Regions from separate parts of the Microlunatus elymi genome, predicted to be linked through region 2. Evidence: predicted binding sites of a transcription regulator. Region 2 holds the regulator's gene; the other holds the start of a gene.
The links. Region 2 encodes HrcA, which represses chaperone genes, less so after heat shock. Its sites were predicted from a motif close to TTGGCACTCGNNNNNNNCGAGTGCCAA; they were not measured.

Region 1: the regulator HrcA is predicted to act here: its motif matches at 2,238-2,264, upstream of groL (chaperonin GroEL).

Annotation. Positions count from the first base shown of each region.
Region 1 is NZ_CP041692.1:4,676,587-4,697,873, reverse strand. It holds gene istA (IS21 family transposase) at 1-987, shown strand, start outside; gene FOE78_RS21430 (ATP-binding protein) at 984-1,811, shown strand; gene groL (chaperonin GroEL) at 2,437-4,065, shown strand; gene FOE78_RS21420 (class I SAM-dependent methyltransferase) at 4,353-5,156, opposite strand; gene FOE78_RS21415 (DUF2817 domain-containing protein) at 5,289-6,056, shown strand; gene rnhA (ribonuclease HI) at 6,080-6,538, opposite strand; gene FOE78_RS21405 (dipeptidase) at 6,628-7,818, shown strand; gene FOE78_RS21400 (copper homeostasis protein CutC) at 7,808-8,572, shown strand; gene FOE78_RS21395 (DUF4031 domain-containing protein) at 8,569-8,841, shown strand; gene FOE78_RS21390 (S66 peptidase family protein) at 8,883-9,737, shown strand; gene FOE78_RS21385 (GAF domain-containing protein) at 9,802-10,302, shown strand; gene FOE78_RS21380 (HelD family protein) at 10,509-12,614, opposite strand; gene FOE78_RS21375 (NUDIX hydrolase) at 12,754-13,308, shown strand; gene FOE78_RS21370 (glycosyltransferase) at 13,423-14,562, shown strand; gene FOE78_RS21365 (hypothetical protein) at 14,693-15,058, shown strand; gene FOE78_RS21350 (hypothetical protein) at 15,837-17,150, shown strand; gene FOE78_RS21345 (DNA repair helicase XPB) at 17,314-18,951, opposite strand; gene FOE78_RS21340 (hypothetical protein) at 19,003-20,007, opposite strand; gene FOE78_RS21335 (helicase-associated domain-containing protein) at 20,018-21,287, opposite strand, start outside.
Region 2 is NZ_CP041692.1:2,186,239-2,195,932, forward strand. It holds gene FOE78_RS09815 (DUF3097 domain-containing protein) at 1-885, opposite strand; gene FOE78_RS09820 (MBL fold metallo-hydrolase) at 1,028-1,987, opposite strand; gene hrcA (heat-inducible transcriptional repressor HrcA) at 2,108-3,160, shown strand; gene dnaJ (molecular chaperone DnaJ) at 3,211-4,392, shown strand; gene FOE78_RS09835 (16S rRNA (uracil(1498)-N(3))-methyltransferase) at 4,466-5,194, shown strand; gene tgt (tRNA guanosine(34) transglycosylase Tgt) at 5,191-6,438, shown strand; gene FOE78_RS09845 (phosphodiester glycosidase family protein) at 6,644-7,759, shown strand; gene FOE78_RS09850 (nitroreductase/quinone reductase family protein) at 7,984-8,508, shown strand; gene FOE78_RS09855 (DUF5709 domain-containing protein) at 8,539-8,958, shown strand; gene FOE78_RS09860 (PhoH family protein) at 9,287-9,694, shown strand, end outside.

The sequences.
Region 1 (21,287 bases), 2.5 Mb from region 2:
TTGAACGAATCGTTCCGGGAGTATGCCGAGTCCCGCGGGTTCGTGATCGACCCGGCCCGGGTCCGCAGCCCGCAGGACAAACCGAGGGTCGAGCGGTGCGTGCAGTATGCGCGCTCGAACTTCTTCGCCGGCGAGTCCTTCAACGGCCTGGACGATTGCCGGGCTCGGGCCGAGCGGTGGTGTGCTGAGACCGCCGGGATGCGGGTCCATGGCACGACCCGGCTCCATCCGGCCGAGGTGTTCACCGCCGACGAGCAGCCGAAGCTGCTGGCCCGCCCTGTGACGCCGTTCGACGTGCCGTCCTGGACCCGGCCGAAGGTGGCCCCGGACCGGCACGTCCAGGTCGCCAAGGCCCTCTATAGCGTCCCGGGCGATCTGATCGGGCAACGGATCACCGCCCGCGCCGATGCGGCGACGGTGAAGCTGTATTGGCGGGCCGAGTTGATCAAGGTCCACCCGAGGGTGGGACCTGGTCGTCGGCAGACCGATCCGGCTGATCTGCCGGCGCATCAGTCGGTCTATGCGATGCGTGATATCGACGCCCTGCAACGCAAAGCCGCGATCCACGGCGACCACATCGGTGTCTATGCCGCGCAGGTGTTGGAGCATCCGTTGCCGTGGACCAAGATGCGGCAGGTCTACCGGCTCCTCGGCCTGGTCAAACGCCACGGCCCGGAAGCGGTCGATGACGCCTGCCGGCGGGCGTTGGAAGCCGAAGTCATCGACATCGGCCTGATCGACCGCATGCTCACCCGCGCCACCACCCAAGCCATCCAGGCCCAGCCCGCGCTGCTGCCAGCAACAGCGGACTCGGCGACACCGGGTCCAGCGAGATCGGTGTCAGCGCCGTCCCGGTTCGTCCGAGACACCGGCGACTTCGCCATCCGGCGATCAACGTCAACATCAAGATCAACGTCGAGACCAACACTTTCAAGATCAACAACAGGCTCCGACTCGTCGTCGGAGACGGTCCGGAGGTTGCCATGAGCACGAGCCAGCGCGCGAGTCGTCGACCGGATGCCGAGCCTGCGGTCAAGCCGATCGAGGTCACCCCGGAGTTGAAGTCGTTGATGCGCAGGTTGAAACTCGGTCAACTCCTCGACACCCTGCCCGACCGGCTCGCGTTGGCACGGTCGAACCGGATGCCGCACCACGACTTCCTGGAAATGATCTTCTCCGACGAAGTCACCCGCCGCGACCGCCAATCCGCCCAACGCCGCGCCAAAGCAGCCCACCTCGACCCGCAGATGCAGCTCCAGGCCTGGGACGACACCACGCCGGCCAGCTTCGATCAGGACCTATGGCAGGAACTCACCTCACTGAGGTTCCTGGCCGATGCCTACAACGTTCTGATCATGGGACCCGTCGGCGTCGGGAAGACGTTCCTGGCCAACGCACTCGGCCACATCGCCGTCAGACGTCACCACAGCGTGCACGCCGAACGCGCCGACAAACTGTTCAAACGACTCCGCGGCGCCCGGCTCGACGGCAGTTACGACGACGAGATGCGTAAACTCCACCGCGTCGACTTGTTGATCATGGACGACCTCGCCCTGCACCGCCTCGAAACCACCGAAACCAGCGACTTCTACGAACTCATCGTCGAACGACACCGCAAAGGCTCCATGATCATCACCAGCAACCGCGAGCCACCCGAAATCCTGACCATGATGGCCGACCCGCTGCTCGCCCAATCCGCGATGGACCGGTTCCAATCAGCCGCCTACGAACTCGTCGTCGAAGGCGAGTCCTACCGCCAACGACAACGGCCCCGACCCGGCAAACCAGCCGAGTCCGACCAGCAGGATTGACCAGAACCCCACCCATCAGCAATCATCGGTCCCACGGTCGACCACCGGGGACGAACCCGGTCCCATCCTCATGGCAAACCGGTGGTCCCTTCCTCCTGGCAGGCGACACCTCCTTGAATCCAGTTCGTCCCCGAAGTCAACCGCGTACGACGAGGCTAGGGGACGCGACTTTGGGGCCGGACGGCGCGTTGGCCGCAGGAGTCCGTGGCGATGTGACCGCGCCGGGTCGGCCTGTGTCGACGGTGCTGGCCGGGCGTGTGTCGACGGTGCTGGCCGGGCGTGTGCCGACGGTGCCGCGGACGTCGTGTGTCGCCGGGGTTTGGGGAGCCTGGCGGACTGGCGCGTTCGGGCTGGAGGTTGAGTTCGGATCGTGCCCGCCGAACCCGGAGCGGCCGGCCCGATCGGGTCGAAAGGTTGGCCCAACCGTTTGCACTCGTACCCGTCGAGTGCTAAACATTGAGCTAGCACTCTCCAGGTGAGAGTGCCACCCACCCAAGTCCGGTGAGGTCGGGTCCGCAACGGCCCGGCCGTCCGTCGCGGGCACCGCTCTGGGGACGAAGAAGACATCCATGACAGTCAAGACGGCGGCCCCGGTCGCCTGACGCGGGAGGACTCGCGGAGCAACATGCCCAAACTCATTGAATTCGACACCGAGGCGCGGCGCGGCCTCGAGCGGGGGATGAACACCCTCGCCGACGCGGTCAAGGTCACCCTTGGCCCGAAGGGCCGCAACGTCGTGCTCGAGAAGAAGTGGGGCGCGCCCACCATCACCAACGATGGTGTGTCGATCGCCAAGGAGATCGAGCTGGAGGAGCCGTACGAGAAGATCGGCGCCGAGCTCGTCAAGGAAGTCGCCAAGAAGACCGACGATGTCGCGGGTGACGGCACCACCACCGCCACCGTGCTCGCCCAGGCGCTGGTCCGCGAGGGCCTGCGCAACGTTGCCGCCGGCGCCAACCCGATGGACCTCAAGCGGGGCATCGACAAGGCCGTCGCCGCGATCAACGAGCAGCTGATCGGGCTGGCCACCGAGGTCGAGACCCGCGAGCAGATCGCCGCCACCGCGTCGATCTCCGCCGGTGACCCGCAGGTCGGCGAGATCATCGCCGAGGCCATGGACAAGGTCGGCAAGGAAGGTGTCATCACCGTCGACGAGTCCAACACCTTCGGCCTGGAGCTCGAGCTCACCGAGGGCATGCGGTTCGACAAGGGCTACATCTCCGGCTACTTCGTCACCGACGCCGAGCGTCAGGAGACGGTGATCGACGATCCGTACATCCTGATCGCCAACTCCAAGATCTCCAGCCTGAAGGACCTGCTCCCGGTGCTGGAGAAGGTCATCCAGTCCGGCAAGCCGCTGGTCGTCATCGCCGAGGACGTTGAGGGCGAGGCGCTGGCCGGCCTGATCGTGAACAAGGTCCGTGGCGTCTTCAAGTCCGTCGCTGTCAAGGCTCCGGGCTTCGGCGATCGCCGCAAGGCGATGCTCGCCGACATCGCCATCCTCACCGGTGGCCAGGTGATCAGCGAGGAGGTCGGCCTCAAGCTCGACCAGGTCGAGGTCGATCTGCTGGGCCAGGCCCGCCAGGTCGTCGTCACCAAGGACGAGACCACCATCATCGAGGGCGCCGGTGACTCCGACGCGATCGCCGGACGGGTCCAGCAGATCCGCGCCGAGATCGAGAACAGCGACTCCGACTACGACCGGGAGAAGCTGCAGGAGCGGCTGGCCAAGCTGGCCGGCGGCGTTGCGGTGATCAAGGTCGGCGCGGCCACCGAGGTCGAGCTGAAGGAGCGCAAGCACCGGATCGAGGACGCCGTCCGCAACGCCAAGGCTGCGGTCGAGGAGGGCATCGTCCCCGGCGGTGGCGTGGCGCTGCTGCAGGCCGCCAAGCTGGCCGACGTCAAGCTGGAGGGTGAGGAGGCCGTCGGTGCGCAGATCGTGCTGTCGGCAGCCGCCGCACCGCTGAAGCAGATCGCCTTCAACGCCGGCCTCGAGGGTGGCGTTGTGGTGGAGAAGGTTGCTTCGCTGCCCGCCGGTCAGGGTCTGAACGCTGCCACCGGTGAGTACGTCGACATGCTCGGCGCCGGCATCAACGACCCGGTCAAGGTGACCCGTTCCGCGCTGCAGAACGCCGCCTCGATCGCCGGCCTCTTCCTCACCACCGAGGCCGTCATCGCCGACAAGCCGGAGAAGGCTCCGGCCGCCCCGGCCGGCGACGGTGGCATGGGTGGCATGGGCGGCATGGACTTCTGAGTCCGCGCTCAACCCAGCAACACAACCTACGTTGGGCGGTCCCGCAATGGGGCCGCCCTTCGGCGTCTGCAGACACCGTCGCAGAGATTCGCAAGACGCGCGCGGCTTCATGATCGTCGTGGGCGCGTCGGCGACCGTCAGCGTGCTGGTCGATAATCCGCCGATTCCGGCCCTGATCCCGGGCCGTGGGACTCCGGTGCCCGCTGGTCACGACGGATCGCAAACACCAGGAAGCACCCGGTACGGGGTCCCGGTCGAGGTGTTCGACGGCGTGGGCTACGTCAACGCTAAGTCGGCAGGCGCCGGTAGAGGGTCAGGGTGGAGGCCCAGTGCCGAGTGATCAGTCCGTCCGGCCGCGCGCTGATCAGCCGGCGGATGCCGGTGTAGAGCTGATCACGTTTGGCCTGCTCCATCGCGATGTGGCCGGAGAACGTGTTCAGCAAGGCGATGTAGCTGTCGACCGTGTATTGCTGTGCCCAGACGTAGCGTCGTGCCGATTCGGCGGTGAAGTAGTCCGAACCCTCGTAGTCGCCCTCGGGCAGACCGGAGTCCTCGCGCGGCGGTGTCGGGGGCCATTGATCAACATCGTCCTCGCCGATCTCGCGGTAGAGCTGCTGGAAGTCGTCGAAGATCGGGTCGTAGCCGTCGGGAAAGGCGTGGCCTGCGCCGAAGATCGCAAGCTGCCCGTCCGGCTTGAGCAATGAGGCAGCCTTCGGCCAGCCGATCTTCGGATCCACCCAGTGCCAGGCAGTCGCCGAATAGACGAGATCGAAGGCCGCGGTCGCCGGCGGCCGCCAGTCCTCGAAGGTCGTGGTGATCACCTCGACGTTTCCGAGGCCGGCAAGGTTTCGGCGGGCCTGTGCGGCCAGGTTCGGTCCCGGTTCGAGGGCGATGATCTTGAAACCGCGTCGGGCCAACGGCAATGTCGCCTTGCCCGGACCCGGACCGACCTCCAGCAGCGTCGCGTCGGGTGCCAGCCCGGCAAGATCAACAAGGTCGTCATACAGCCGATCCGGATACGCAGGCCGGGCGTTCTGATAGCTGTCGGCGGCTTGATCGAAGGTGCCGCGAAGATCGCGTTCGCCACTCACCCTGCCGATCATCGCAGACCGTCGCGCAGCACCGGTTCACTCGGCGTGCTGTTGCGGCACCCGACCGGTGGCGTCCATGATGCAGTCAAGGGTCCCGGCCGGGGCCCGTGACACCAGCATCTGGAGGCCGTGATGGCCGTCGACCGTCGTCAGTTGTTGATCATGGTGAGGCGTCGGCTGGTGCCGATGTTCGCGCTGGCCCTGGTCGTCGCGCTGGCCGTCGATCGGGTGCCGGCCGAGGCGGCTCGGCCGGCGGTCATCAGCAGCCGGGTGATCGGCCACTCGGTGCAGGGCCGGCCCATCCGCGCCTGGCACCTCGGCCAGCAGGGCCGCGGCATCGAGACCGTGGTGCTGGTCGCGCAGATGCACGGCGACGAGCAGAAGGTGGCCAACATCCTGACCAGCCTTCGCGACGGCCGGCGGATCCGCGGCGTGAACCTGTGGGTGGTGCCGCGCTACAACCCGGACGGGCACGCGCACGACCGTCGGCAGAACGCCCACGGCGTCGATCTCAACCGCAACTACCCGGCCTCGTGGAAGCGGGTCAAGGGCTACTTCAACTCGGGCCGCAAGGCGGGGTCCGAGCCGGAGACCCGCGCGATGATGGCGTTCCTGAAGCGGGTCGATCCCGACTATCTGTTGAGTTTTCACCAGCCGTTGCACGGCGTCGACACGTTGACCCCGGACAAGAAGTTCTCCCGGAAAGTGGCCAAGACGCTGCATCTGCCGAACAAGAAGTTCAGCTGCAACGGCGGCTGCCACGGCACCATGACGATGTGGTTCAACCGCAATCTGAACGGCACGGCGCTGACCGTCGAGTACGGCGCTGACCCGAAGCGGAGCTACCTGCGCGGCACCGCCGCACGCCGCGTGTTGAGCATCTTCGACGCCCATCGGTAGATCCCCGGTGATCGTGTGGCGCCTCAGACGTTGCTGACGCCGAGCACTCCCTTGTTGGCCAACTGATCGGCCTTCTCGTTGCCGGGGTCGCCGGAATGGCCCTTGACCCAGGTCCACGTCACCTCGTGTCGGGCGATCTCGGCGTCCAACGCACGCCACAGCTCCTCGTTCTTCACCGGCTTCTTGTCCGCCGTCTGCCAGCCGTTGCGCTTCCAACCGTGCATCCACTTCTGGATGCCGTTCATCACGTACGCGGAGTCGACGTGCAGTGCGACCCGGCAGGGCCGGTTGAGCGCCCGCAGACCCTCGATCACAGCGGTCAACTCCATCCGGTTGTTGGTGGTCAGCGCCTCGCCGCCGTAGAGCTCCTTCTCGTGATCGCCGTAGCGCATCAGCACACCCCAGCCGCCGACGCCGGGGTTTCCCTTGCAGGCGCCGTCGGTCCACATCTGTACCGGAACGCGATCATCAGCCGTCGTCACCGCAACAACCTAATGGTCCCGGTTGCCCAAAGCCCGGTTACCTGTCGTGTCTGCGCCACCGGCCGATCCGGTGCTGCGATGATGCACGAGTGACCGAGAACTATCTGGCGGTCGTCGACGGGCACAACGACCTGCCGTGGGTGATGCGGGAGATCGGCTACGACTTCGCCGTTCGCGACATCGCACAGCACCAGCCGACGATGCACACCGATCTGGACCGGCTGCGTACCGGGCAGGTTGGTGGGCAGTTCTGGTCGGTGTTCGTGCCCTGCTCGCTGACCGGGCAACAGGCCGTCACCGCAACCCTGGAACAGATCGACGCCGTCTACTCGATGATCGAACGCTATCCCGACCGGCTCGAACTGGTGACCAGCGCCGCCGGACTGCGGACCGCATTGGGCGAGGTCGGCGCCGGCGGCCCGATCGCCTCGCTGATGGGCGCCGAGGGCGGGCACTCGATCGACAACTCGCTGGGCGTGCTGCGATCGCTCTACCGATTGGGTGTCAGGTACATGACACTCACGCACAACGAGAACACCGACTGGGCCGACTCCGCCACCGACACCCCGGCGCACGACGGGCTCACCGCGTTCGGTCGCGAGGTGGTCCGGGAGATGAACCGGTTGGGCATGATGGTCGATCTGTCCCACGTCGCGCCGGCCACCATGCACGCCGCGCTCGACGTCACCGAGGCACCGGTGATCTTCTCGCACTCCTCGGCTCGCGCGGTCTGTGATCATCCCCGCGATGTGCCCGACGACGTGCTGTCCCGGCTGGCCGACAACGGCGGCACCTGCATGATCACCTTCGTGCCGGGTTTCGTCAGTCCAGCGGTACGGGAGTGGACACTTGAGCTGGACGCGGCCGCCGAGCGGGCCGGCGTCGACCCCCGCGACCTCGCAGCGGTCTCGGACTTCCAGAAGTACTATCCGACCCCGCGACCGACCGCAAACCTGGCCGACGTGGTCGCCCATGCCGAACACGTACGCGAAGTGGCCGGGATCGATCACATCGGCGTCGGCGGTGACTTCGACGGCGTCGGATCGCTGCCAGAAGGGCTGCAGGACGTGTCCACGTATCCGGTGCTGTTCGCCGCCCTGGCCGAGCGCGGGTGGAGCGACGGCGACCTGGCGAAGCTCGCTCACGGCAACATCTGCCGGACCTTTGCCGCTGTGGAGGAACGAGCCGCCGAGATCCGCGCCGAACGTGGCCCGTCACTGGCCACTGTCGCTGTTGATCATGAAGCCGATGACGGTGAAGGGGCCGATCATGGACGATGAGGCCGCCGGCGAGGCACGTCGCGGCCTGCTGGAAGTGATCGCCCTGCATCCGGCGGACGCGGAGCGAGCCCAGCTGGGTGGCGCCGATCGGCTGGAGGTGGTCGGCACCATGGACCACGACGGACTGTCGCCCGAACCGGCTCTGATCGGCCGGATCGCTCGGGTCACCGACCTGTCGATCCGGGTGATGTTGCGACTGCGCGACGGGTTCAGCACCGACGGCGGCGAGGCAGTTCGGCTGAAGGGGCTGGCGGAGAGCTATCTCGAGGTCGGCGCCGACGGACTGGTGCTCGGATTTCTCAACGGACACACCGAAATCGACGCCGACGTGATTACCGAGGTGATCGGTGACCTGGCGTGCGGCTGGACCTTTCACCGCGCCGTCGACGCCTGCATCTCGCCCGACCGTGCCTGGCGTGAACTGCGCCGCCTGCCGCGGCTGGACCAGGTGCTCACCGCGGGCTCGGCTCGCGGCGTCGAGGACGGCCTGGACGATCTGCTGCGCCGCGCCGAACAAGATCAATTCGCCCGGCAGGTGATCATGGCCGGCGGCGGTTTGCGCGCCGAACACGTGCCCTGGTTGGCACAGGCCGGAGTCCGGGCCTTCCACATCGGCAGCTCGGCGCGGCCGACCGGCTCCTGGAAGGCGTACGTCGATGCCGATCTGGTCCGCAGTTGGCGCAATCTGATCAACGACGCGGTCCGGCGGGCGGAGAACGCCGGTGAGGTGTCCGGGCCTGCAGGATCGCCATGACGATCTTCATCGATGCGCCGAACTGGCCCGGCCACGGACATCTGTGGTCGCACCTGATCAGCGACACCTCGTTCGCTGAACTGCACGGATTTGCTGCCCGGACAGGGATTCCTCGCCGCGCGTTCGACGATGATCATTACGACGTGCCGGCTGAGCGGTTCGCCGAGTGCCTGGCCGCCGGCGCGCAACAGCGTCGGTCCCGGGAATTGGTGGCCCTGCTCAACGCGGCCGGCCTGCGCAGGAGGAAACGATCACGACTAGCACGCTGACGACCCGGCAGTGGCCGACGCCGCTGCGCCAAGGGTCGGTGGTGGCCCTGGTGGCGCCGAGCGGACCGATGCCGCCGGCACGCATCGAACGCGGAATTGCTCAGCTGACCGGCTGGGGATTCGACGTTCACCCCGGCAAGCATCTGTTTGATCATCATCGCGTTCTTCCTTATCTGGCAGGCAACGACGAGGATCGCGCGTCGGATCTGCTGACGGCGTGGACGGATCCGGAGGTGGCCGCGATCTGGTGTGCCCGCGGCGGGTACGGGGCACAGCGGATGGTCGACCTGCTGGACTTCGACGCGTTGCGTGCCGCCGGACCGAAACACTTCATCGGCTTCTCCGACATCACCGCGCTGCACACCCGGCTCGGTCGAGAGCTCGGCCAGATCACCGTGCACGGGCCGGTCGGCACCGGCACTCAACTGACCGATCCGCCGTCGGCCCAAAGCCTGCGGAAGTTGATCTTCGGCCGGCCACAGCCGGGACAGCCGTTGATCACCGGAGCGCCGCTGGTGGCCGGGCGAGCCGAGGGTCGGCTGATCGGCGGCAACCTGGCGTTGATTGCCAATGATCAAGGTGTCGAACCGGCTCCGGCCGAGCCCGCCGTCGTGATCTTGGAGGATGTCGGCGAGGAGGCCTACCGGCTCGATCGGATGCTGACCCAGTTGCGGCGGTCCGGTTGGTTCGCTCATGTCACCGGCGTGGTGCTCGGCGAGTTCACCGAGGCCGACGACCCGACGCTGGTCGAGGCGGTCCTGGCGGAACGGCTCACCGACCTGCGCATCCCGATCCTCTGGCGGGCGCCGTTCGGCCATGCCGATCGCAATTTGGCGCTGCCGTTGGGTGCGCTGGTCAGGTTGGACGCCGAGAGCGGCGAGCTGACGTTGATATAGGTCGGCTATCGGAGAGTGGACGGCCGGCGCTCGGCGGGTGACACTGATCTGGAAGGAGCTCGGGATGGACTTCAACCTCGATCTTGATCATGCGACCTCGGTCTTCGAAGTTGCCGCGGAGGTGCGTCATCTGGCGCGCCGAAGCTGTCGTGCCGACGGCGCAACGTTTGTCCTGCGCGACGGCGACTTCTGCTTCTACGTGGACGAGGACGCGATCGCCCCGCTGTGGAAGGGGCAGCGGTTTCCGATCGAGTCCTGCATCTCCGGGTGGGCGATGTTGCACGCTGAGCCGGCGGTGATCGCCGACATCTTCACCGACGAACGGATCCCGCAGGAGGCCTATCGGCCGACCTTCGTACGCAGCCTGCTGATGATGCCGGTCGGGCTGCCGACGCCGCTGGCCGCGATCGGCTGCTACTGGAGCACGAACCACCAAGCAACGATCGACGAGATCGCTGCTCTCGAGGCGTTGGCCGTCCGGACGGCCGAGGCGTTGGATCGAGTCGGCGTCGACGACGCCCCGTGGGCACCCAACTTCGGCTTGCCGCGCCCGCATCCGGCCTGATCGATGCTGATCTGGTCACGGGCAGGTCCAGCCCCGGCAGCCGACATTCGGTGGCCTCATCGACGGCCTGGTGGTGCCGGACGAATTTTTCGAAGACTTGCCGGAGAGTGAGCTCGCAGCCTGGGAAGGCGATCAGAAGTGAGGTTCTTGCTGGACACGCTGTTGGCCTTCGACGGGGTGCGGACTTTTCCTTGGCAGTGAAGGGATCAGGCCGCCGACAGCTGTGCGGGCAGCGGTTCGGTGTGCACGATCTGCAGTGAGGTGACCGCCCGGGTCAGGCAGACGTAGAGCCGGCGCAGGCCGGTTGTCCGATCCGCCTCGCCGGCCACGATCGCTGCCGGCTCGTACAGGACGACGTGATCGAACTCCAGGCCCTTGGCGATCGAAGCCGGCACCACATCCACCCGCCGGGTGAAGGCTTCGGTGTCGATCGGGTCGGTCTCCCGACCGAGGATTGCGTACGAGATGCCATCAGCATCGAGCGCGGCCTCGACGTCGTTGATCAACGCATCCGGAGTGATCAGGCCGATGCTGCCCTCCGACGTCAGCGCGGTGTTCACCGCAGCCGCAAGATCAACTTCGGGTTCGGTCGTTGACCTGAGCACAAGATCACCGCGGGTCCGTCGGATCGAGTGCGGGGGAGTGAGATCGGGTGCGATGTCGGGCAGCAGCCGGCCGGCGAATTCGATCACCGCCGCCGGCACCCGGAAGCCCGCCACCAGCTCCTCGACGACGGCATCCTGCTTTCCCAGGTGAGCAAGAGAATCCGACCAGGAGGTGGTCGCCCAGGGAGTCGTCGCCTGGGCAAGATCACCGAGCACGGTCACCGATCCGGTGCTGGCCCGGCGGCCGACCGCGCGCAGCTGCATCGCGGACAGGTCCTGCGCCTCGTCGATGATCACGTGGCCCAGGCTCGGCGTCCGGTTCAGCACGTCGGCGGCCTCGTCCACCAGCACGAGGTCGGCCAGCGACCATTTCATCGACTTCACCGAACGCGGCGGCTTGGGCAGCAAGATCAACTTCTGCTCCTCCGCCGTCAGCAGCCCTTCGGCATGCTCGGCCAGGAAGTCAACTTCGGTCAGCAGCCGCATGATCAACTTCGCCGCATCGACAGCGGGCCAGAGCGTGTCGGCGTACGTCTTCACCGGCTTGCTGCGGGCGACCGCGTTCTGCACCCGGTCGTCGGGGGAGTCGCCGGCGGCCTCCATCCGCAGTAGCACCTGGTGCGCCAGCCGCTGCGGCAGCATCTCGCGGCCGGCGGCGTACCGCACCCCGCGGTCCTTGATCGAGCCGACGATCTCGTCGGCCAGGTAGGCGGCGACCCGCCACTGGTGTGAACCGCGCGGCACCACCAGGTTTTCGGCTGCCGGTCGCAACTGGCTCCAGATCGCTCGCTTGATCACCTCCGCCAGCCGGGCGTCGCCCTTGATCACCGCCGCCGTCGCATCCTCCAGCCGACCGACCTGCAGCCCGGTCGCCTTGCCGACCAGCGTCTCCACCGTGGTCTGGGTGGCGTCGATCTCGCCCAGCGCCGGGAGCACGTCGGCGATGTAGGACAGGAAGCTGTCGTTCGGGCCGACCACCAGCACACCGGAGCGGGACAGCTGATCGCGGAAGGCGTACAGCAGGAAGGCCGCCCGGTGCAGACCGACCGCGGTCTTTCCGGTGCCCGGCGCGCCCTGCACGCAGACCGAGCGGGCCAGATCGGTCCGCACGATCACGTCCTGCTCGGGCTGGATGGTGGCCACGATGTCGCGCATCGGCCCGGTACGCGGCCGCTCGATCTCGGCCTCCAGGATGTCGGAGTTCTCCAGCCGATCACCCGCGACCAGGTCCTCGTCCTCGTACGCGGTGAGCCGGCCGTGGGAGAAGCCGAACCGGCGGCGCAATCGCACCTGCATCCGGTTGTCTCGAGTGGCCTGATAGAACGGCAGCGAGACCGGCGCCCGCCAGTCGATCACCATCGGTTCACCGCCGGCCTCGCCGGTGACGTGCCGGCGACCGATGTAGATGGTGCCCGGCAGATCTACCGCCTCGTAGTTCAGCCGGCCGAAGAAGAGCGGGACCGTCGGGTCGTCCTCGAGCGACTTCATCCGCCGGTAGAGCGCTTGTTTCAGGTGTTCGGTGGAGACGTTCGGGCCTTCGCTGACGGCGGCGGCGCCGACCGCGTCGAGCCCGGCGGCGCGTGCACGCATCTGGCGCAACGCTGCGCGGGAGACGTCCATGTGGTTCTGTTCGGCGGCGATCACGTCGTCCGCCGGCGTCGGGAACAGGCTGGTTGTGTCGTCGGTTGCGGGCAGAGTTTCGGGCATGCGAGACACTCCGATACGCATCGGGAGGGTTTGAGGAGCGGGGAGACGTTACTCCTGTCGATAGCCGTCGGCAAAACGAATATTCGACCGCGACTTGCGACGCCGCCTGTCGGTCCGGCGCAATCGCTACTGTGTCCCGATGAGTACGCCGCCGCGCAACTTCGTGATCCCCGATGACCCCGCCGACCGGCTGCGGCGGCGGCGGACCGCGGCTCGGGTGATCGTCGTCGATCCGAACGACCGGATTCTGCTGTTCTGCGACACCGATCCCGGATGCCCCGGGCAGCGTTGGTGGGTCACGCCCGGTGGCGGCATCGATCCCGGCGAGACCGAACGCGAGGCGGCGGTCCGCGAGTTGGCCGAGGAGAACGGCCTGCGGATCGCCGAGACCGAGTTGATCGGGCCGGTGGCCCGGCGGCGGGTGCAGCACGGCTACTCCGATCAGGTGCTGGATCAGGACGAGGTCTTCTTCGTGCTGCGGACCGCCGCCTTCGAGCTCGACTCTTCGGGTTTCACCGAGGAGGAGAAGATCACCCTGGTCGAGCATCGCTGGTGGTCGCCGCGGGAGTTGAGCGAGACCACCGAATGGATCTGGCCGCAACAGTTGCGGCAACTGCTGGCGCTGGCCGACGAGGGGCCAGGGGTCCCGGTCGATCTCGGTCTGGTCACCGACGAATCCACCCGCCCGGTCTGAACCGCGATTCGCTGAGCCAGGCTGAGCCGGGCTGCACCTTCTCAGCTGAACCGAGGCCCCGGCCAGGCTGAATGGCCCTCAGCTCTCGACGTTCGCGGCACCTACGCTGCTGCCATGCGGATCGCCTACGTCAGCGAGACCTGGGCGCCGTCCATCGACGGCGTGGTGAGCCGGCTGCGGGCAACGCTCGCAGAGCTGACCCGGCGGGGCATCGAGGTGATGTTGATCGTCCCGGACGGTCACGGTGTCTCCGAACACCCGGCGGGCGTCGAGGTGGTAGAGATCCCGTCGGTCGGTTGGCAGTGGGTCTCCGGTGGGAGGCTGTTCGCGATTCCGCTGCAGGGTCGAGTCCAGCGGGTGCTGCGGCACTTCGCCCCGGACCTGGTGCATGCACTGAGCCCGTACATCCTCGGCAGGGCAGGGATTTCGGCCGCTCGGGCACTCGAGCTGCCGGTGGTGTCGTCCTTCCATCAGGACCTCGCCGCGGTCAGCCGGGAGGCCGGCCTGGGCTTCATGGCCGGGCCGATCTGGGCCTACTTCCGGCATCAGCACGGGCTGTCCGATCGCAACCTGGTGACCTCGCGGGCCATGATCGACCTGATGCATCGGCAGCGGATCGGATCGGTCGAATTGTGGCCGTTCGGGGTGGATTCGGTGCGATTCACACCCGCTCGCCGGGATCCGATCGCGCGGCAGCGGCTGTTCGGCGCCGGATCGGACACGATCGCGCTGTACGTGGGCCGGCTCGCCCCGGAGAAGGATCTGCGCCGGCTCCATCGGCTGGCTCGGACGCCGGGGATCCGCCTGGTGCTGGTCGGCGACGGTCCGCAGCGACGTGAGCTCGAACGCGAGCTGTCGAACTCCGGCGCGCACTTCACCGGTTGGCTGACCGGCGACGATCTGGCCGACGCGTACGCCGCCGCCGACGTACTGACCTTCCCGTCCAACACCGAGACGCTCGGGTTCGCGCTGATCGAGGCCCTGGCCTCCGGGCTGCCGGTGCTGGCAGCGGCGAGCGAGCCGACGGCCGAGATCCTCGGCGGCTGCGCCGGCGGGATGATGTTGCGGCCGTACGAGTGGAACGACGCTGCGTCCCGGATCACTGATCTGATCGGCGAGGATCGCCGGCCGGCTGCCGCGGCGGCCGCGCGGGCGAGGGCACTGGCCTGGGACTGGGCCTCGGCGACCGACACGTTGCTCGGCATCTACGCCTCGTTGTTGCGCGCCGATCCGCTGCGGGTGCCGCTGGCCTGATCACAACTTGGAATCGGCCGGTCGCGTCGCGCCCGACGGGGCCGAACAGCGTGATTAGAGTTTCCGCTGTGACTGATGTGTCCAATCTGACTGATGTGCCTGATCTGACTGATGTGGTTGGGTTCTCGCGATGACACCGACCACCAACCCGCTGCTGCTGCGGGTCATCCACCGTCGACGGCTACGGCGCCGCGCGCGGCTGGCCGGAGCCTGCTGGCTGTTCCTCGGCGGCCTGCACATCGCCGTCTGGTGGGCGGCGTACGATCACGGCCGCACCGGGCTGCCGGAGGGTGCACTCGACGCCGCGGTCTGGCCGCTGCTTTTCGCCTCCACGATCAGCTTCGTCGTGTTCGCCTACTACACGGCGCGGTGGTTCCTGGCGCCGAGCACGCCGAAGAACTACGACTGGCTGGAACCGGCGGCGACCGAGCTGTTCGTCACCGACCTGGACGAGGACACCGAACCGACCATCATCCGCACCCGGTTGGCGTCCTGATCGATCGGGTCGGCCTCCATCGCCTGTGGTTGGGTCCCGGAGAAGCCAGTTCGATCTTGTCGCGAGGCGGTGCAGTCGAATCGCGGAGGCCAGGAAGAAGACGCCCCCGAGAGTCGCGTAACCGGCGATCGAGCCGAGGGACGCTTGCGACTGGGCAGCCATCGCGATGAAGCTGCCGCCGGCGATGACGGAGATGCCGCCGCTGAGGATCATCGCCCACTGCCCACCGAGTCGATAGCGCAGAATCGCGACCACCAGCTGGACGATTCCGGCGGTGATCGCCCAGGCGCCCCAGACCCGCAGCACGCTCGGGATCCCGGACGTCGCGGCGACGGCCAGGCCGATGGCTGCGAGCAGGCTCAGGGCCATGTTGAGGTAGAGCCGCGCCTTCGCGCGGGTTGCGCCCGAGGAACGGAAATCGATCATCGCCGCCACGACATCGAACAGCGGATAGATCACCAGCAGGGAGATGGCGCCCGGATTCACGGTCCGCGCGATCGCGACCGTCAGTGCCGCCCAACCGACGGCGAACCCGAATCGGACGTAGTACAGGGTACGCAGCGTCTTGAGGCCGTCGATGGGGCCGGTGGACGCGGCCGGGGTGGTAGTTGCGCGACGGCGCGATGGCCGAAGGCTGTCTCGCCGATCCGAAATCCGTCGGCGAGACCTTCCTGCGGGGAGTCGAAGGACTTCTCAGCTATCGCAGTCGTGAGGCGTAGCGGGCCGCTCGCCGACCGGGCCGATCGGCGACCGAGCATCGGACCGTTACAGTGACGGCGTGATTCGGCCCCTGCGGACCGCAGCCCTGGTGATGGGCGCAGCAGTCGCCCTCGCCGGGTGCAGTTCCGCCAGCACCCCGTCCCAGTCACCCACGCCGAACGCCCCGGCACAGTCCGGTCCGGTTCGGACGGCTCCGGGGTCCGCCACGACGCCGTCCGCCGCGACGCCGTCCGCCGCGACGCCGTCGGCTGCGGCGTCCGGTGAGGTACGGGTCGGAGACGTCGACCTCCCCAACTTCAGCTATCTCGGTGGCTGCGGATGGGAGGTGCCGGCCGCGACGCTCGAGGTGAAGAACGACAAGCAGAGCAATCGGACCCCGTCGTTCGACGGCGAGCACAGCACCGCGACGCTGACCGGACATCGCGAGATCACCCTGGCCGGTCGGCAGTATGCATTGGCCGAATTCTCCTGCACGGTCGGCCAGGACAAGATCGCAGCCGTGCACCTGGTCGGCGTCGTCGACGGAAAGCCGGCCGACCTGGGCATCGTCGCCACCGGCAGCAAGATCAGCACCAGCGCCGACCATGATCAACTCAGCTTCCGGACTCACTACCGGACGATCAAGGACGGGGCAGGAGCCTCGTCAGGCAAGGCTTCCTACAAGATCACCATGATCGGCAACACTCCGGTCCGGCTGTTCGCGGGCGAGAATCCGAGCAAGATCAACTCCGCCGTCGCGCAACTGCCGGCGCACGGATACGACGCCGGCCTGGTCGGTGTCAGCGGCTACGTGGATGATCCGAGCGAGACGAGTTGGGTCGTCGGCCTGCTGGACAAACCCCAGCGGGTTCTGACGGCGGAGTCGCTGGGTGGCGGGTACGAGTCGGGCATCTGCTGGAAGCCGACCGTCCACACCCAGGACGGCGAGAAGCTCGGCGGGGCACGGCTGGCCTTCAACGGCGAGGACAACCAGACCGGGACCGCGATCGACCTTGCCGAATCCAGCAAGGCGACCGTCGGCGTACGCGGCAAGATCAACTTCCCGATCAGGCGGGACACGGCCGGACTGCTGATCCCGGCCAACGGCGTGGTTCCCGCGCTCGCCACCGCGACCACCGCCACCGCGACCAACGGCCAGGGCGACGCGCTGGTCACCACCAAAGCGCCGGCCGACGCCTACCTGGACGTGGCCCGATTCGGCGCGGCCTCGGGCAGCGAATACCCGCTGCCGATCGGCGCCTTCGCCACCGCCGACGGCAAGATCACGATGACCGGAGCCTGGTACAACGCCCCGGTGAACCAGAGCAACGCCGCGTCCGGCATGCGCCCGATCGTCAACCCCGCCGACCTCGGCGAGCAGACCTGCGGATAGGCCGGTCGGGCCAGGTCACGATCGAGCCGAGGATGTGGCCCCGTTTCAGGGCTCTCGGCGCCGGCCGAATGATCCGCCGCGTTTCGCAGCACTGTCCGACGATGATGGCAAATCTCGCGGATGCCTCAGCAGCAGTTCCCGACGGGATCCCGACGCGAACCGCTCAGACCGCGTCGGCGGCGTCGAGGATGCGGTAGGCGTAGCCCTGCTCGGCGAGGAAACGCTGTCTGTGTTGGGCAAAGTCGGCGTCGACCGTGTCCCGGGCGACCACCGCGTAGAAGCGGGCGGACAGCCCGGCTCCCTTGGGGCGGAGCAGCCGTCCCAGGCGTTGCGCCTCCTCCTGCCGGGAACCGAAGGCGCCGGACACCTGGATCGCGACCTCGGCGCTGGGCAGGTCGATGGAGAAGTTCGCCACCTTGCTGACCACCAGCAGGTCGATCTCGCCGGAGCGGAATTCCTCGTACAGCTTCTCCCGCTGCTTCACCGTGGTCTCGCCCTTGATCAAGGGGGCACCGAGCCTCATCGCCAGATCGTCGAGTTGATCAACGTACTGACCGATCACCAGGGTCGGCTGACCGCGATGCTTGGCGACAAGATCAACAACGACCTCGGTCTTGGAATCGGCTGTGGAGGCCAGCCGATACTTCACGTCCTCCTCGGCCACCGCGTATGTCATCCGCTCGTCGTCGGTGAGGGTCACTCGGACCTCGACGCAGTCGGCCGGCGCGATGTAGCCCTGCTGCTCCAGATCCTTCCACGGGGCGTCGTACCGCTTCGGCCCGATCAGGCTGAACACGTCACCTTCCCGGCCGTCCTCCCGGACCAGGGTCGCGGTCAGCCCGAGCCGACGCCTGGCCTGCAGATCGGCCGTCATCCGGAACACCGGTGCCGGCAGCAGATGCACCTCGTCGTAAATGATCAAGCCCCAGTCGCGCGCGTCGAACAGTTCCAGATGCGGATGCACGCCGCCGCGCTTGGTGGTGATCACCTGATAGGTGGCGATGGTGACCGGCTTGATCTCCTTCTTGGCGCCGGAATACTCGCCGATCTCGTCCGCGGTCAACGAGGTCTTCTTGATCAACTCGTCGCGCCACTGCCGCGCCGACACGGTGTTGGTGACCAAGATCAACGTCGTCGCCCGGGCTTGAGCCATCGAGGCCGCGCCGACCACGGTTTTCCCTGCTCCACAAGGAAGTACGACGACTCCGGAGCCGCCGTGCCAGAACGATTCGGCGGCGTCCTTCTGGTACGGCCGCAGCTGCCAGCCGTGCTCGTCAAGATCGATGGCATGGGCTTCGCCGTCGACATAGCCGGCCAGGTCCTCGGCCGGCCAGCCCAGCTTCAGCAGGACCTGCTTCAGGTGGCCTCGTTCGCTGGGGTGGACGACCACCGTGTCGTCGTCGACCCGGGCGCCGATCAGTCCCTTGACCTTGGCGCTCTTGATCACTTCGGCGAGCACGGCCCGGTCGGTGCTGGCCAGCACCAGACCGTGCGTGGGGTGCTTCTCGATCCGCAACCGGCCGTACCGGTCCATCGTGTCGGCGACGTCGACCAACAAGGACGACGGCACCGGGTAGCGGCTGTAGGTGAGCAGCACGTCGACCACCTGCTCGGCGTCATGCCCGGCAGCCCGCGCGTTCCACAACCCGAGCGGAGTCAACCGGTAGGTGTGGATGTGTTCGGGCGCTCGCTCCAACTCGGCGAACGGGGCGATCGCGATTCGGCAGGCGGCCGCGTCGGGATGATCGACCTCGAGCAGCAGGGTCCGATCGGACTGCACGACAAGAGGGCCTTGATTCATAGTCGGGTGGACCTCACAAGGTAAGCGATGGGTGGCGGTGCGCGATCGAGGCTACCTGCTCGGCGAGGACGACGAGGACGACGTCGAAGTCGACGAGGGGGATGCTGTCGGAGTCGTGGCCGGCGGTTGGCCCGGAGTCTCGGTCGGTTCACCGGTGGTCGCGCCGGGCTCCGGAGTCGTCGCCGTGGGATCCGGAGTCGGTACCGGACTGGTCGGCGTGTCGCCGGGCTGCGGGGTGCCCAGTGGCGGAGTGCCCAGCGGTGGCGTGCCGGGCACCGGCCCGCGATCCGGTTGGGCCGGATGCCGATCGGGCTGCGTCGACGGCTTGGTCGAAGCGTTCGGACGCGATGCGGGTTGCTCCCGCGGGGGCGCCGATTCCGATGGTTGTGCCCGTTGAGTCGAAGGCGCCCGCTGAGTCGAAGGCGCCCGCTGAGTCGATCGGGCCGGCGGGGTCGGCGGAGTCGGCGGAGTCGGCGGTCGGGTCACCATCAGCGGCCGGCCCCGCGGGCCCCGGTTGCCGGCACCGTCGACCGCGCGGACCTGGATGAAGTGAGCGCTCATGTCGTCGTTCAGCCAGTCGGCCGTCAACTCCCGACTGCCGGTCTGACCGACCGGGATCGCGTTCAGCGTTACCTCGTAGTAGGCGATGCCACTCGGGTCGGCGACATCGCGCCAGCCGACGGTTACCGCCTGATGGCTGTTCTGGATCAGATGCAGTCCGGTCACCGGGCCCGGCGGCGTGTCGTCGCCGGTAGCTGTCGGGTTCGGGTGGTGCGGATCGATCACCGGCCCGCCCGCATACCGATCGCGGGTCGGCGGGTGGGTCTGCCGGGAGTCGCGGACCCCGGTCGCCAGCGGCGTGGCCACTTGATCCGAGGAGACGGGTCGATCCGAGGAGAAGGGCGGATCCGACGAGGAGGACGGGCGCGTGGTGATCGGTACGGTCTGCTCGGCCGACGGGTGTGAGCGCAGCCGATCGTTGACCAGCCACAGTCCGACCACGCCCAATGCGCACAGCACAAACACCAGCGTTCGCCGCAGGGTCGTTTCGCGCATTGGCCGGAGTCTAAGCCCTGTCGGCCGCCAGTGACACGCCGGATATGCGCGATATCGGAAGTGAAACGATTTCAGAGTTGGCCGGGTCGACGGCCCGTACGCTGCCGGCGGCGACCTCGACCGGCTGCAGCTCGCGGGTCGCCGGAGTGCCGTTCGGATCGACGTAACTGACCCGTACCAGGGCTCTGGTGCCGACCGCCTCGGCCAGCAGGGCGATGCCGTCCTCCAGCGGCATCCGGGCAGCAGCCGGCAGGCGCTGCTCCGCAGCCAGGATCGCGGCCGCAGCCTCCTCGGCCGCCACCGACCACGCCTGGGTGCCGGCTTCGGTGTGCGCCGGCGCTCGGCGTCGCGGACCGGTGGTGAGCAGCTGACCCCGGGCGTCCTCGGCGGCCGGTTTGAGGCCGATGTCCTGCAACACGGTCACCACCTCGTCCGGATCCGCCGGCGAGACCAGCACCCCCGGTGCGATCGAACGCAACTGCAGCCGGGCGGCTTGCGGGTGGGACAGGATCGCGGCCTGTTGAGCCGGGTCCTCGACCCGTAGATAGCTGGTGGCCGCGCCGACCCGGATCGCGCCGTACTGCCGTGCCACGTCGTCGATCAGGTAGCGCAGCGGCTGCGGGACACCGGTGCTGGAGTGGCGTTGCAACCAGTCGCCGATCTCGGCGCCCGCCCAGCCGGCGTCGAACCCCCGGCGGATCGACTTCTGGCTGAACCGGTAGACCGCGCCGCCGCCGCGAGACTCCTGATCGGCCAGCAGCCGCAGGCTGCTGGACACCGCCGCCTCCAGCGGTCCCTGAGCGACCGCGGTCAGGTCGGACTGAATGATCACGTGATCCAGCGGCTCCGGAAACAGCCTGGCCAGCTCCGCTGGCAGCTCGCGGCCGTCGGCGAGCACGCCGAGCAGCTCGGACACGCCGCCCAGCGCGACCAGGCCGAGCCAGCCGGCCTCCTGCCAGGTCCAGTCGATCACCTCGTCCAGCCGGTGTCCGTGCCGGGCCGCGCCCGGTCGATGCCAACCGGCTGCGGTCCGCAGTTGATCGGTGTTCAGAACCGTGCCGATCGCCGCCCCGGCGGCCATCTCGATGATCAACTTCCGGTTGTCGACGGCCCGCGCGGCGTGCGCATCGGCCCGCAGCGGATGAGTCTCGGCGGCCGCGGAGAAGTAGCGGTCGGCGCCCAGCCAGGCCCGCGCCAGCCGCAACCATCGCAGCGGGCCGGGCTGGCCGACCCACCGGTCGTAGTCCACCGTCGGCACCAGGGTGATCTTGTCCTGGCTG
Region 2 (9,694 bases):
TCACTCGCGCGCTTGATGGTCCTGGGTGACGAAGTCGATCAGCATCTCCACCTGGGTGAGCAACTCGCGTTCAAGATCATTCCAAGTGCGCACCTGGGCCAGGATGGTCTGCCAGGCCTTGGCGACGTCGGTCTGCGTTTCGGCCGGCCAGCCCAGGTGCTGACAGATGCCCTTCTTCCATTCGATCGAACGAGGGATCTGCGGCCACTGCTTCAGCCCGAGTCGCGCCGGCTTCACCGCCTGCCAGATGTCGATGTACGGATGTCCGGTGACGAACACGTAGTCGCCGTACGAACCGGCGGCGACGTGATCAACGATCCGCGACTCCTTGCTGCCGGCCACCAGATGATCAACGAGCACTCCGAGCCGGCGCCCCTTGGCCGGTGCGAAGTCGGCCACGATCGCCGGAAGATCATCCACGCCGCCGAGGTATTCCACCACGACGCCCTCGTGGCGAAGATCATCTCCCCAGACCTTCTCCACCAGCTCGGCGTCGTGCCGGCCCTCGACGTAGATCCGGCTGGGCAGTGCCACCTTCGCCCGCTCGGCCGAGCCCGCGACCGACCCGGACGCGGTCCTGCCTGGCGGCGGCGCGCACACGCCGGCTCCGCTCGGCCCGGCCAGCCGGGACGGCACGCGCGGCGGGATCTTCAACGCGACCGGTTTGCCCTCCAACAGGAAGCCGGGGCCGATCGGGAAGCTGCGTCGTTTCAGATGCCGATCCTCCAGCACCACGATCCCGTTCTCCCAGCGCACCACCGCGCCGCAGAATCCTGAGGCGGCCTCCTCGAGCACCATCCCCGCCTCGAGCACGCAGTCCTCGCTCTTGGTCAGGTGGGACTTCTGCCAGCCGGCAGCCAGCACGTCGCCGGAATATCGCGTCACGGCCGCACTCTACGAAGTTTCTCGCGCCGGACCCGTTGCCGACACGGCCGTTCGCCAGGAGCGATGACTTCTGTATACGCGTTCGCCCGCAGCCGCCCGAAACGGCCCGATCGGGCCGACGCGTATACGAAAACCTCGCTGATCAGGTTCCTGCCAGCGGCAGCGTCGGCCGCCCGCCGGCGCCGGACTGCCGCTCAGCGGCCGCGCGGATCTCCGCGTACCCGGGTGCGATGCCGGCGGCGACGTGGTCGGCGGGGAAGGGCCAGTCGCCCTGGCCCAACGCGTCGGATTCGGACACCCCGGCCGCGGCCAGGCGTTCGAGCTCCATCCGTACGGCGTCGATCGCGTCCCGTTGTTCGATCACGAAGTCGACCCCGACCGGGTCACCGTGGCCGGGCACGATGATCGTCTGCGAACCGGCCAGCCCGCGCAGCCGATCCACCGTCCAGGACCACTGATCGGGCGAGGAATCCGATCCGTACCAGGGCGCCGGCGACTCGGCCGGTGCGGATTCGATCAGGTCCCCGGCGAAGATCACCCCGCCGAAACCGTCCGCGCCCGGATCGGTGACCGTGATCACCAGATCACCCCGTGAGTGCCCGTCGCCGAGGTGAGCGATCTCCGCCACCCGGCTTCCGCCCAGTCCGACCACGTCCGCAACCGCGATCAACGTCTCCGGGAGAACCAGTTCGCCCGGATCGAAGCCCAGACTGCGGGCGCCCGCCGCGACGCCCTCGGTCGGCCCCTGCTCGGTGAGCAGGGTCTGCGACAACGACTCGTGCCCGATGCTCGGCACTCCGGCCAGGCCGGCCAGGCCGAAGGAGTGGTCGAAATGGTCATGGGTGACCACCACGGCGACCAGCGGCAGGTCGGTGACCCGGCTGACCGCTCCCCGCAACTCGGCGCCCTGCGCCGGGCTCGAGCCGGTGTCGACCAGCAACGCACCCTCACTGCCGACCACCAGGCCGATGTTCACCGAGGCCGGCTCCGCCACCAACCGGTAGACCCCGTGGGCGACCTGCTGCCAGTCCCCGAGTCGCCATCCGACCCGCCCGCTGTCGCCGGTCGGATCCGCGGCGGCGTTCTCGGCGTTTTCACCCATACCGATTAGACTGGCACTCGCGAACCGGGAGTGCCAATCGAGACCCGGCATCGCATCGGGGTAAGACGGCAACGGGGCAGGAACGGAAGGCCGACGACAATCGAGAGCCAGGGGAGGGCCATGCTTGACGATCGCAAGCTCGAAGTCCTCCGGGCGATCGTCACCGACTACGTTTCCAGTCAGGAGCCGGTCGGCTCCAAAGCCCTGGTCGATCGGCACGATCTCGGGGTCTCGCCCGCCACCGTACGCAACGACATGGCGGTGCTGGAGGAAGAGGGCTACATCACCCAGCCGCACACCAGCGCCGGCCGGATCCCGACCGACAAGGGGTATCGGCTGTTCGTCGACCGGCTCGGCTCGGTCAAACCGCTGTCGACCGCCGAACGGCGGGCGATCCAGACGTTCCTGTCCGGCGCCCTCGACCTCGACGACGTGCTGAGCCGCACCGTACGGTTGCTGGCCCAGGTCACCCAGCAGGTCGCGATCGTGCAGTATCCGACCCTCTCGCACGCGACCGTCCGGCATGTCGAGGTGGTGTCGCTGTCCACCCAGCGGCTGATGCTGGTGATGATCAGCTCGACCGGCCGGGTGGAGCAGCGGCTGGTCGAGGTGGCCGAGGTCGACGAGGAGGAGCTCGCGCTGCTGCGTACGTTGCTCAACGAGGCCGTCGTGGGGCAGACCACCGGCGAGGCGGTGCGGACCCTCAGCGGGGTGCTCGCCGACGCCGAGTTGGCCGACGGCGTGGTCTCGCCGACCGCTCAGGCGGTCGCCTCCAGTGCGACCGCGCGACTGTCGGTGGCGACGCTGCTGGAGATGCTGGGCAGCGACCGGAGCAGCCGGGTGGTGGTCGGCGGGGTGCAGAACCTGACCCGGCTGACCGACGAGTTCGAGACCACCGTCAAGCCGGTGCTGGAGGCGCTGGAGGAACAGGTGGTCCTGCTCAAACTGCTCGGCGAGGTGACCGATCCCGATATCGTCACGGTGCGGATCGGTCAGGAGAATCCGTACGAGAGGCTGCAGACGACCTCGGTCGTCTCCACCGCGTACGGCAGTCAGGCCGACAGCTGGGCAACGCTGGGTATCGTCGGACCGACGCGGATGGACTATCCCTCGACGATGGCCTCGGTTCGCGCCGTGGCCCGCTACGTCGGCCGATTCCTCACCCAGAGCTGACCCGGCCAGCACGTCATGAAACACCACGACAAGGAAACGTTCACGCACTCATGAGCTCTGACTACTACCAGATCCTCGGTGTCTCGACCGACGCCGGCGCCGACGAGATCAAGAAGGCGTACCGGCGCAAGGCCCGGGAGATGCACCCGGACGTGTCCGACGACCCGGACGCGGCGACCAAGTTCAAGGAAGTCAGCCAGGCCTACGAGGTGCTGTCCGATCCGCAGAAGCGGGAGCTGTACGACCGCGGCGGCGACCCGTTCGGCAACGGCGGGATGGGCGGCTTCGGGTTCAACGGCGGCGGCGGCTTCGGCACCGCAGGCGGGTTCGACTTCACCAACCTGGTCGATGCGATGTTCGGTCAGCAGACCGCGCGCGGACCCCGTCCCCGGGTGCGTCGCGGCCAGAACGCGCTGGTCCGGATGAGCCTGGAACTGGCCGAGGCGGCGTTCGGGGTGACCAAGCCGATCACCGTCGACACCGCTGTGCTCTGCCCCCGCTGCAACGGCAAGGGATCGGAGACCGGGGCCGAGCCGGTGACCTGCGCGACCTGCCGCGGGCAGGGCGAGGTGACCCACATCCAACGGTCCTTCATCGGCGACATCCGCACCACCCAGGCCTGCCCGACCTGCGGCGGCTACGGCTCGGTGATCCCCGATCCCTGCGTGGAGTGCTCCGGCGACGGCCGGGTCCGCTCGACCCGGACCATCACGGTCAAGGTGCCGGCCGGCGTGTCCACCGGCAATCGGATCCACCTGGCCAGCCACGGCGAGGTCGGCCCCGGCGGCGGCCCGGCCGGTGACCTGTACGTCGAGGTGCACGTCAACCCGCACGAGCTGTTCAAGCGGGACGGCGACAACCTGGAGATGGTGGTCAAGCTGCCGATGACGGCGGCCGCGCTGGGCACCGAGCTGGACCTGCCCACCCTGGAGGCCGACCTGCCGGATGCGGATCCGGACAAGACGACGGTCCGGCTGACCGTGCCGGCCGGCACCCAGTCCGGGACCCGGCTCACCGTCGACGACGCCGGCGTACCCAAACTGCGGTCGAACTCCCGCGGCGATCTCGGCGTCACGCTGCTGGTGCAGACGCCGACCAAGCTGGACGACGAACAGCGTGAGTTGCTGCGCAAGCTGGCCGAGGTGCGCGAGGAGACCCGCCCCGAGGGCGCGGTGCAGAAGCACGGTCGCGGCGTCTTCTCCCGCCTCCGCGACGCCTTCGCCAACCAGTAAGCCGACTTGTCAGCGCGTAGTTGGGCTATAACCCAACTACCTTCTGACAACTCGGGAGAGAGAGTGAGGCGTGGTGACCGATCCGGTGTTTCTGGGGGAGTTGGACGACCCGTTACCGGTGGTCGGGTCGTCGGTGCGGCTGGACGGAGCCGAGGGACGTCACGCCGCGACGGTACGGCGGATCGGGCCGGGTGAGTCGGTGGTGATCAGTGACGGTGCCGGCCGTGGCGTACGCGGTCCGGTGACGGAAGCGACCAAATCCGGCATCACCGTACGGGTCGAGCAGACCATGATCGCCGACGAGCCACCGATCAAGATCACCGTGGCCCAGGCACTGGCCAAGGGCGATCGTTCCGACATCGCGCTGGAGATGATCACCGAGCTCGGTGCGACCAAGATCATCCCCTGGCAGGCGTCCCGATCGATCGTCCGCTGGCAAGGGGAGCGAGCGCAGAAATCCCAAGCCAAGTGGGAAAGTACGGTTCGCGAGGCGACGAAGCAGTCCCGCCGGCTGCGGGTGCCGCAGGTGACCGCGATCGCGTCGACCAAGCAACTGGCGACCATGATCGACGATCATGACCTGACGCTGATCCTGCACGAGGAGGCGAAGATCAAGTTCGCCGAGGTGGAGCTGCCGGATGTCGGCAGGATCATGATCATCGTCGGCCCGGAGGGTGGCATCGCTCCGGACGAGTTGGACAGTTTCGTTGTGGCCGGCGGACGGCCGGTGCTGATCAGCGACGGGGTGCTGCGCACCTCGACCGCGGCTGCGGTGGCGATCTCTGGCATCCTCTTGCGGTGACCGAGACCGTGCCGTTTTCCTTCACCCCGCAGGCCGAGCTGCCCGACAGTCAGGGGCGGACCGGCGTGATTCACACCCCGCACGGTGACATCTCCACCCCCGCCTTCACCCCGGTCGGCACCAAGGCCACCATCAAGGCGGTGCTGCCGGAGTCGATGGCAGAGTTGGGCGCGCAGGCGCTGCTGGCCAACGCGTACCACCTGTTTCTGCAGCCGGGATCGGACATCGTCGACGAGGCGGGCGGGCTCGGAGTCTTCATGAACTGGCCGGGTCCGACCTACACCGACAGCGGCGGCTTCCAGGTGATGAGCCTCGGCAGCGGGCACAAGAAGGTGATCTCGATGAACCTGCCCGGCTCGACCGACCGGCCGCAGGAGGTGTTCTCGTCGTCGGGCAAGTCCGGCAAGCTGGTCAAGATCGACGACGACGGCGTCACCTTCACTTCGCACATCGACGGTTCCAAGCATCGCTTCACCCCGGAGATCTCGATGCGGATCCAGCACCAGCTCGGCGCCGACGTGATGTTCTGCTTCGACGAACTGACGACGCTGTCCGACCCGCGGGAGTATCAGGAGTTGTCGCTGGACCGGACGCTGGCGTGGGCGCAGCGCTGCCTGGACGAGCACGTCCGGCTGACCGCCGAACGCAGCCACCGTCCGTACCAGGCGCTCTTCGGCGTGGTCCAGGGTGCGCACTACGAGGACCTCCGCCGGAAGGCGACCCGTGATCTTGTCGCGCTGCGATCGGCCGATGATCAACAACGCCCGTTCGACGGCTACGGGATCGGCGGTGCGCTGGAGAAGGAGAACCTCGGCACCATCGTCGGCTGGGTCTGCTCCGAACTGCCCGCCGAAGCTCCCCGGCATCTGCTCGGCATCTCCGAACCCGACGACTTCTTTGCTGCCGTTGAGAACGGCGCCGACACCTTCGACTGCGTCTCGCCCGCGAGAGTGGCCCGCAACGCCGCTCTCTACAGCCGTGACGGCCGATTCAACGTCAACACCGCGGCGAACCGGCGCAACTTCGCACCCGTCGACGAGGACTGCGACTGCTACACCTGCACCCACTACACCCGGGCCTACCTGCATCACCTGTTCAAGGCGCACGAGATGCTGGCCAACACGCTGGCCACCATCCACAACGAACGCTTCATCGTGCGGTTGGTCGACGACATCCGCGGTGCCATCGCGGGCGGCTACTTCGCCGACTTCAAGATCGAGTTCCTCGGCCGCTATTACGGCTGACCCGCTGCCGGCGATCGACACGTCCGTTGGCGGGCGGTTCGACCGCGATGTGACCGTCCTGAGAGTCCGTCCGCCGGGGACGTGAACTACTACATACTTTGTCGTAGCTTGGTGGTTCGGTAGCCAGGAGATCGCTGGAGGCGGAGGACTCGTGTCGGCTCGATCCGCTCGTCACGGTGCTGCAGTACGGCGTCGGTCGCGCGCGGTGCGGATCGGCGCGATCGTCCTGGTCGTGCTGTTGCTCTTTCCGGTCGCCTCGCTGGGCCGGGCGCTGACGGAACCGGGAGCCGCCCCGTTGACCGTACGCACGGTCGATTGGGTTCGTGATCACGGCGGCGGCCCGATCGTCGATGCGATCGAGAACTGGTTCTACAGCCGTCATCATGCCGCCGACGTGCCGCCGACACCGTCGGAGCTTCCGGTCGCACCGAGAACCGATCGGCCCGACTGCGCCGGACGGTCGGCCTGCCGACTCGGGCCTCCGCCCGGCATCGTGCCGGTGTCGCCGGCGCTGCATCCGTTGCCCGCCGAGGGTCGCTGGCGTTTGGGACGGTTGTCCGCTTCGGGCAAGCCGGCGATGTGGACGACGTACTTCCGGCCCCAGCCGCGCTATCCCGGCATGCTGGCGGCGGTCGCCGAATTTCCCCGCGGTCGCACTACCGCTCATCTGGTCGCCGGCACGATCGAACCTGGGGTTGGGCATTGGCCCGGCTCGGCGTCGGTGCCCGCGCGGCAGGTGCCGAGTCTGGTGGCGATCTTCAACGGTGGTTGGCGTTTCCGCGATGCGCGCGGCGGCTTCATGATCGGCGACCGTGCGGATCCGCCCATGATCAACGGGTTGGCCACCGCGGTGATCACCGAGAGCGGTCAGCTGCAGGTGCGACGCTGGAGCAGCGGCGCACGTCTGCCGGACATCGCCGCGGCCCGGCAGAATCTGCACCTGATCGTGGATCACGGGCAGCCGGTCGCCGGCCTGAGCCGAGACAATGGCGACTTGTGGGGTAGCGCGCACAACCAACTCCAGTACACCGCTCGCACCGGACTCGGTGTCGACGCCGCGGGCGACGCGATCTTCATCGCCGGCACCAACATGAACCTCACCGGACTCGCACTCGCGTTCCAGAAGGTCCACGCGATCACCGCGATGGAACTCGACATCCATCCCTCGATCACCTTCTTCACTGCCTGGAAACCCGATCCGCGCGGGATCAATCGGCCGACCAAGCTGTTGCCGACGATGCATCGCTCGCCCGACCGATTCCTGAAACCCGACCAGCGGGACTTCTTCTACCTCACCCTTCCCGGCCCGAAGGTGAGCTGAGCCGGGTCGATGGTGCCTGCGGAAAGTGCGAAAAACGTAGGACGGGATGGCATCAAACCCAGGAAATCGGGGTGTTCATACCATCCAGACCGACGTTCTTACCGGTCCGCGTGTCGCTCCGGCCTTCGGGTGTGCCCGGTGACACGTGGGTAAACCTGGATCCGGGGGTAAACAGCTGGGGGAGGGCCGCGGACAACCGACGCGCCGCTCGTACGGTGATCGACATGGACGAACCGGATCTGGTCGCTAAGAGCGCCGGATATCAACATCTGCCAGGGAGGCGGAGCAAGCTGATGAACAGCGTGGTGCCGACAGTGGTCAAGGCCTTCTTCATGGTCGTGCTGCACACTCCGCTGCATCCGCTGCTGAGCAGCCGCTGGGCCTCGCTGGAGTTCACCGGGCACAAGACCGGGAAGGTCTATCACACGCCGATCGCGTACTTCCGCGACGGCGATCGGGTCTACATCACCACCGGTTCTCGCTGGTGGCGCAACCTGCGCAACGGCGCCCAGGTGCGGCTGCTGATCCGGCTCAAGGCGTACGTGGGCCACGCCGAGGTGATCGCCGACCCGGCCGAGGCCGCTCGCCGGCTGCGCCAGATCCTGGACGCGGTCCCGCAGCTGGCCTATCCCGGCGACGTACGCATCGTCAACGGCACAGTCAGCGATGCCGAACTCGACCGAGTGATCGCAGCCGGCCGGAAGGTGATCGAGATCAGGCTCGATCGCAATCCAGACCGGGCGTCGTGATCGTGACCGACCCATGGCAGGCTGACGCCCATGAGTGATCGCAACCTCGACCCGAATGAATACGACGAGGTGCCCGACGCGTCGGAACAGCTGGACCAGATCCAGCCCGACGACTCGTTGGAGGACCGCGGCGTCGACGACGTGCTGGACGAGGGCCTGACCACGCCCGAGCGCTGGTCCGTGCTCGAACGTCACGGCGACCACGAAACGCTGGACCAGCGGCTGTCGGAGGAACAAGCCGACGACACCGAGGAGGACGAGGACGCCGAGTACGACGATTTCCTCGACGACGGTGAGGTGGGTAGCCAACGCGCCGGTCGCCTGGTCGATCCCAACGGCGGCTCCGGCGAAGACGACGAGTCCGAGCTGTACGGGACCGATGTCGGCATCGACGGCGCCGCCGCCAGCGCTGAAGAGGCGGCCGTCCACGTCGTCGACGACGACCGCTGATCGCTCCTGGAGCCGGTCGGGGAGTGGCGATGAGATTTGTCTACGCGTCGGCCGGGTCGGGGCGTTTCCGGTCGAATCCGGGCAACGCGTAGACAGAAATCATCGTCCGCCGGCCGCGTAATGGCTTGGGCTGGTGACTGCTGCATCACTAGACTCCAAGCATCATTCCCGGACCGGATGCGAGGAAGTTCTGAGTAGCACACAGCGATCGGCCGCCGCGACGACAACAGATGCGACCCAGTTGGCCGGCGCCGCCCCCGTTGGCGCGGGCGAGGAGTCGGATCAAGGACGCGACGCGCGGAAGGTCACGATCCCGACATCGATCAACATGGTCAGCGTGCTCGGGCCGGGAGACGCATTCCTGCGCATCCTGGAACGCGACCTGGCTGCCGACATCCACGTACGCGGCAATGAGATCACCCTCAGCGGCGATCCGTCCGCGACCGCGATGGGAGCCGACGTACTCGGCGAGATCGTCACCATCGTCAGGACCGGGCAGGGCATGACAGCCGACGGCGTCGAACGACTGGTCGGCATGATCGCCGATCGCGAGGACGCCCGGCCGTCGGATGTGCTGACGCACAACATCCTGTCCAGCCGCGGCAAGACGATCCGGCCCAAGACGCTGAACCAGAAGCGCTACGTGGACGCGATCGACAAGCACACCGTGGTCTTCGGCATCGGCCCGGCCGGCACCGGCAAGACCTACCTCGCCGTCGCCAAGGCCGTCCAGGCG